DNA from 2 places in the Streptomyces sp. NPDC015171 genome. Region 1 is predicted to be linked to the other one. Evidence: riboswitches for the same ligand, from Rfam matches in the RefSeq annotation. Region 1 holds a riboswitch; the other holds the start of a gene.

Evidence for each region. A riboswitch is a leader RNA that binds a small molecule or an ion and turns the genes downstream of it on or off. The one in region 1 is predicted to bind cobalamin.
Region 2: it holds a riboswitch for cobalamin, as region 1 does, so the genes downstream of both, ACF073_RS00920 (ribonucleoside-diphosphate reductase subunit alpha) here and ACF073_RS38615 (CoA-acylating methylmalonate-semialdehyde dehydrogenase) in region 1, are expected to answer to the same signal.

What each region holds. Positions count from the first base shown of each region.
Region 1 is NZ_JBIBUO010000027.1:8,344-11,803, reverse strand. It holds gene ACF073_RS38620 (acyl-CoA dehydrogenase family protein) at 1-342, opposite strand, end outside; gene ACF073_RS38615 (CoA-acylating methylmalonate-semialdehyde dehydrogenase) at 350-1,873, opposite strand; cobalamin riboswitch at 2,101-2,295, opposite strand; gene ACF073_RS38610 (ECF transporter S component) at 2,375-3,187, opposite strand; gene ACF073_RS38605 (ABC transporter ATP-binding protein) at 3,184-3,460, opposite strand, start outside.
Region 2 is NZ_JBIBUO010000001.1:190,807-194,266, reverse strand. It holds gene ACF073_RS00920 (ribonucleoside-diphosphate reductase subunit alpha) at 1-1,794, opposite strand, end outside; cobalamin riboswitch at 1,921-2,061, opposite strand; gene mctP (monocarboxylate uptake permease MctP) at 2,488-3,460, opposite strand, start outside.

The DNA.
Region 1 (3,460 bases):
CAGCCGGGGCAGCCACCGCTCGCGCTGGGCGTCGTCGCCGAAGCGGTCGATCATCCAGGCGACCATGTTGTGGATGGAGAGGTAGGCGGCGATGCAGGGGCAGCCGGTGGCGAGGATCTCGAAGACGAGCACGCCGTCGGTCCGGCTGAGGCCGGAGCCGCCGGACTCCTCGCGGACGTAGACACCGCCGAGGCCGAGCCCGGCCGCCTTGCGCAGCACGTCCACGGGGAAGTGCTTGTCGCGGTCCCAGTCCAGGGCGTGCGGCGCGAGGTGGTCCTGGGCGAAGTCGAGGGTGGTCTCGACGAGGGCCTGCTGGTCCTCGGTGAGCAGGGTGGTGGTCATACGGCGGTCAGCCCATCGTGGGGATCGTGAAGCTGGCGCCCTCCCGCAGACCGGCCGGCCAGCGGGAGGTGACGGTCTTGGTGCGGGTGTAGAAGCGGATGGCGTCGGGACCGTGCTGGTTCAGGTCGCCGAAGCCGGAGCGCTTCCAGCCGCCGAAGGTGTGGTAGGCGACCGGCACCGGGATGGGTACGTTGACGCCGACCATGCCGGTGTTCACGCGCCGGGTGAAGTCGCGGGCGGTGTCTCCGTCACGGGTGAAGATCGCGACGCCGTTGCCGAAGGTGTGCTCGCTGGGCAGGCGCAGGGCCTCGGCGTAGTCGGCGGCGCGTACGACCGACAGGACGGGGCCGAAGATCTCCTCCTGGTAGATGCGCATCGCCGGGGTGACCCGGTCGAAGAGGGAGGCACCGGCGAAGAAGCCGTTCTCGTGCCCGGGCAGGACGAAGTCGCGTCCGTCGACGACGAGTTCGGCGCCCTCCTCGACGCCGAGGCCAACATAGGAGCGGACCCGGTCCAGCGCGTCCCGGCCGACCAGCGGGCCGAAGTCGGCCTCGGGGTCGTCGCTGCGGCCGATGCGCAGTCCCGCGATGCGTTCCTTCAGTCGGGCGACCAGCGCGTCGGCGGTCTCCTCGCCGACGGGGACGGCGACCGAGACGGCCATGCAGCGCTCGCCCGCCGAGCCGTACCCGGCGCCGATCAGGGCGTCCACCGCCTGGTCGAGGTCGGCGTCCGGCATCACGATCAGGTGGTTCTTGGCGCCGCCGAAGCACTGGGCGCGCTTGCCGTGGGCGGCGGCGGTGGCATAGACGTGCGCGGCGACGGGCGTGGAGCCGACGAAGCCGAGGGCGGCGACCCGCGGGTCCTGGAGGAGGGTGTCGACGGCTTCCCGGTCGCCGTTGACGACGTTGAGGACGCCGGGCGGCAGGCCCGCCTCCAGGAAGAGTTCGGCGAGCCTGAGGGGCACCGAGGGGTCGCGCTCGGAGGGTTTGAGGATGAATGCGTTGCCGCAGGCCAGCGCCGACGCGGCCTTCCAGAGGGGGATCATCGCGGGGAAGTTGAACGGCGTGATGCCGGCGACGACACCGAGGGGCGCGCGCAGCGAGTGGACGTCGATGCCGGTGCCGGCGTTGTCGGTGAACTCGCCCTTGAGCAGATGCGGGATGCCGGCCGCGAACTCCACGACCTCCAGGCCGCGCTGGATGTCGCCGTGGGCGTCGGCGATGGTCTTGCCGTGCTCGGCGGAGAGCAGCCGTGCCAGTGCGTCCTTCTCCTCTTCGACGAGGTGCAGGAAGCGCAGCAGGACACGGGCGCGGCGCTGCGGGTTCCACTCGCCCCACTCGCGCTGGGCCTCCGCCGCGACCTCGATCGCCGCCTCGGTCTCGGCCCGGTTCGCGAGCGGCACGCGGGCCTGGACCGCACCGGTGTTGGGGTCGTACACGTCGCCGTAGGACCCCGATGTGCCCGGGGTGTGCTTGCCGCCGACGAAGTGGGTCAACTCGCGGATGCCGGCGGGGTCGTTCGGACGGATCATGGGCTCCTGCTCTCGTCAGGTGAGGGTGATCCGGGATGGCACGCCGGTCCGGCACGCGCGGACGCGGTGGCGTGCGCGGGCGTGCGGGGGTGGCGTGAGAACGCGTACGGCGTGGACCGTCAGCCGACGGCTACGGGGGTCGCGTGCGGACGTCGACGTATGGGGCGAGGTCCGCCGGGGTCGTGGATGCGCACCGGTGCCATGCGTGTCAGCTCCATCCTCGTGGACAACACGGAACATCCCGCGGCCGGTATCCTGACTCCCGGATCAGCGCGCGCCGTCCGCCTTCCCGACATCCCACTCGTCGGTGGCGTGCTGCTCGACGGCGTACTCCCCGGTCACAGTGGCGGGACCGTGCCGGAATCACACCGGCTTCCCTGCACCGCGGGCCTTCACTCGCGACTATATAGTTGGACGTCCTAGTAAATCCACCCCGGCCGCTTCTTCCGGTCGTACGCGGGAGCGTCGCGGCCGGCCGCGCGCCGCGCGCCGGGCGGCCGGTCAGCCGGGGTCGGACTCGGCCGGCCGCGGTGCCGCGAAGCGCACGGGCGCCCGGAACCTGGCCCTGCGCGCCGCACGGCGGAACGTCGTCAGCACCGCAGGGCCCGCCAGCAGCACGCAGACGAAGTTGGTGACCGCGCGCCCGGTGTCCCAGCCCAGCGACGTCGCCAGGTCGAAGGCGATGTACCGGTGCCACTGCTCGGTGAAGGGCAGGCCGGGCAGGTAGGCGATGGAGCTGTTCGGGTCCAGCGAGAACGGCCAGAAGGAGAGGTTGAGCAGGAAGCCGAAGAGATAGCCGGAGACCGATCCGTAGCCGGCGAGCAGCAGCACCTCGCGCCGGCCCGTGGCACGGGGCAGGAACCCGGCGAGCATCCCGACGAACGCGCAGCCGAACATCTGGTACGGCATCCACGGCCCGACCCCGCCGGTGATGAGCGCGGAGGCGAACAGCGAGGTGCAGCCGAGGACGAAGCCGAAGCCGGGACCGTACACCCGCCCCGCGAGGACCAGGACGAAGAAGACGGTCTCGATGCCGGCCGTTCCCGCGCCCAGGGGTCGCAGGGCCGCGTTGACGGCGGACAGGACGCCCAGCATGGCGAGCGCCTTGGAGTCGATGCCGCCCTCGGCGATCTCCGACAGCACGACGCACAGGACGAGGACCAGCAGGACGCCGAAGATCAGCGGCGGCGCGTAGTTCGAGCCGAACGTGCCGGGCGCCACCACGAACGGCCAGAAGAAGGCGACCGCGCCGAGGAAGGCGGCCAGCGCGACGACGACACCGACGCGCGGGGTGAGCCGGATGGCCGCCGTCATGTCGCGTCCTCCGCAACCGCCCGCGCGACCTGGGCGACCGTCACGAACGGCAGGGGCGCCAGGATCTTCGCGGTCTGCGGGGCGAACACCGGTGAGGAGACGATGACTTCGGCGGCCGGTCCGTCGGCGACGATGTCCCCCTCGGCCATGACGACCACGCGGTCGGCGGCGCGGGCGGCGAACTCGACGTCATGGGTGGAGATGACGACCGCACGGCCCTCGGCCGCCAGGGCGTCCACGATGCCGGTCAGGGCCGTCTTGGCCCGGTAGTCC
Region 2 (3,460 bases), on a different contig from region 1:
GCGCATGCCGACCGCCGCGATCCGCTGACGCAGCGCGGCCCAGCGCTCCGGCCAGGTCAGCTCGACGTCGTAGTGGTCGGGGTGCAGGACACCCTTGGCCGTGCGGGTCTTCTCCCAGGCGGGCAGCGGGCCGTTGCGCTCGGCGAGGTCGGCGGAGGCCTCGTACGCGGCGAGCATGATGCGCTCGGCGATCCGCGTCGACAGGGCCTTGGCCTCGGCGGAGTCGAAGGGCAGACGCAGCTTGAAGAAGACGTCCTGCAGGCCCATCGCGCCGAGACCGACCGGGCGCCACTTGGCGTTGGAACGGCCCGCCTGCTCGGTCGGGTAGAAGTTGATGTCGACGACGCGGTCGAGGAAGGTGACGGCCGTGCGGACGGTCTCGTCCAGCCGCTCCCAGTCGATGTCGCCGTTGCTCACGAAGGCGCCGAGGTTGACCGAACCCAGGTTGCAGACCGCGGTCTCGCCGTCGTCCGTGACCTCCAGGATCTCCGTGCAGAGGTTGGAGGAGTGGACGACGTGGCCGGGCTCGGCGGTCTGGTTGGCGGTGCGGTTGGCGGCGTCCTTGAAGGTCATCCAGCCGTTGCCGGTCTGCGCGAGGGTGCGCATCATGCGGCCGTACAGCTCACGGGCCGGCATCGTCTTCTTCGCCAGGCCCGCCGCCTCGGCCTCGCGGTAGGCGGCGTCGAACTCCGCGCCCCACAGGTCGACCAGCTCGGGCACGTCCGCCGGGGAGAACAGCGACCACTGCCCGTCGGTGTTCACGCGGCGCATGAACTCGTCCGGGATCCAGTGCGCGAGGTTCAGGTTGTGGGTGCGGCGGGCGTCCTCACCGGTGTTGTCCCGCAGCTCCAGGAACTCCTCGATGTCGGAGTGCCAGGTCTCCAGGTACACGGCGGCGGCGCCCTTGCGCCGGCCGCCCTGGTTCACCGCGGCCACCGAGGCGTCCAGGGTCTTCAGGAACGGCACGATGCCGTTGGAGTGCCCGTTCGTCCCCCGGATCAGCGAACCGCGCGAGCGGATACGGGAGTACGACAGGCCGATGCCGCCGGCGTGCTTCGACAGCCGGGCGACCTGGTGGTACCGGTCGTAGATGGAGTCCAGCTCGTCCAGGGGCGAGTCCAGCAGGTAGCAGGACGACATCTGGGGGTGCCGGGTGCCGGAGTTGAAAAGAGTGGGGGAGGACGGGAGGTAGTCCAGGCGGCTCATCAGGCCGTAGAGCGCCGCGACCTCGTCCAGGGCCCGGGCCGTGTCGTCCTCGGCCAGACCGCTCGCCACGCGCAGCATGAAGTGCTGGGGCGTCTCGACGACCTTGCGGGTGATCGGGTGGCGCAGCAGGTAGCGGCTGTGCAGGGTGCGCAGGCCGAAGTAGCCGAAGCGGTCGTCGGCCGCACGGTCGACCAGCGCGTCCAGCCGCTCGGCGTGCAGCCGGACGAACTCCGCGGTGCGGTCGGCGACGAGGCCCTCGCGGTGCCCGACCGCGATGGACTCGGTGAAGGACGTCACGCCCTGCGAGGCGGCCTCGTCGCGGATCGCGAGGGTCAGCAGCCGGGCGGCCAGCTTCGAGTAGGCGGGGTCCTCGGAGATCAGACCGGCGGCGGCCTCCGTGGCCAGCTCGCGCAGCTCCGCCTCGTCGGCCCGGGCGGACCGGCCGCGCAGCGCGGCGGCGGCGACTCGTCCTGGGTCGGCGTCGGGCAGATCGACGGTCAACTCGGTCAGGGTCCGCAGCAACGCGGCACCGGGACCGTCGGTCTCCGGCTCGCTGACTGAAGCCGGTTCGGCTGGCGCGATGGTCACGTGGGGCTCTCCCTCGCTCGGCACGGGGGCCTGGCGGAGGGCAGGGGGCAGTCACGAGCGCACACGGCGGTCGCGTCCACCAGCCCACTCCACGAGGCCCGGACGTCGGAACGCACCCAGGCCAGGACGGCCGGGTGGGCTGTCGGCAGGCCTCGGACTGAACAGGCGCGTGGATATGCGCATGTACACCGTTGCGGGACAGTTCCGGAATCACACCGGATTCCCCTGCGACGACAGCGAGGACGAGCATACATCTAGTGCCGGGCTGTCGTGTCACCCCCAGATGTTGTGTCGGCGTGGCTTCATAGGGTCAACTCGCAGGCAGCCGGGGCGAAGACCGGCCGGCCCGGGGAAGGACGCCGGTCCCGCTCCGGCGTGCGAACGGCCCGGGGTGTCCGCCGGCCCGGTGGGCGCTGTGCGCGACCCGCCGGAGAGGACCGTGGGACGGCCTCCGGCGGCCCGCGCGCGCTCGGCACGGGCCCGCTCCGGGCCCCCTGGCTCCGAGGCGCCGGACGCTCTTCCCGAGGCCCGGGAGGCCGCCCTGGAGGTCGCCCGGGCGGTGCTCCCGCCGGGCGCGGCGCACCCGGCGCGGCCGGCCCGCCGGATCAGATGGCCCACGCCGTCGAGTCCGCCGGCGGGGTACGGCAACGGGCCGCCGGATGTCGCTCCGGCGGCCCGTCGAACGGTGCCCGGCTAGTGGCCCGCGCCCGCGGTCGCGGGCGGCAGCTCCACCGCGACGCCCGGGTCGCCGGCGTCGGCCGTGTAGTCCTCCGGCCTGGTCTCGTCGATGCCGTCGGGGGCCTTCAGGGCCTTCAGGACGACCGTGAGGACCACGGAGACCGCGACGTTCAGGACGAACGCCGTCAGGCCGATGTAGCCGATCTCACCGATGCCCGGGATCTCCTTGGAGGAGCCGCCGAAGTGCTTCTGGGTCGGGGAGGCGACCCCGTACGCGGCAGCCGTGCCGTAGACCATGCCGACCGCCCAGCCGGCCAGCAGCGCCCAGCGGTGGAACCAGCGGGTGAACAGGCCGCCGACCAGGGCCGGGAAGGTCTGCAGGATCCAGATGCCGCCCAGCAGCTGGAAGTTGATGGCGACCGTCTTGTCCATGGTGAGGACGAAGACCAGGGCGCCGACCTTCACCAGCAGGGAGACCAGCTTGGAGACCTTGGTCTCCTGCGCGGGCGTGGCGTCCGGCTTGATGAAGTCCTTGTAGATGTTCCGGGTGAAGAGGTTGGCCGCCGCGATGGACATGATCGCCGCCGGCACCAGGGCGCCGATGCCGATCGCCGCGAACGCCACGCCCGCGAACCAGTCCGGGAACATGTCCTCGAACAGCTGCGGAATGGCCAGCTGGCCGTTGGTGACCTTCACGCCGGCCGCGATCGCCATGAAGCCCAGCAGGGCCAGCAGGCCGAGCATGAGGGAGTACAGCGGCAGGATCGTGGTGTTGCGGCGGATCACGTCACGGCTCCTGGACGACAGGGTCGCGGTGATCGAGTGCGGGTACATGAACAGCGCCAGCGCGGAGCCGAGCGCCAGGGTGGCGTACGTCCACTGGCCCGCCTCCGGCGGGGCGAGCGCCCCGCGTGGCGCCTTGGTGGCCGGGTTGACCTGGCTGAACGCCTGGCCCGCCTTCGCGAAGATGTCGTCGAACCCGCCCAGC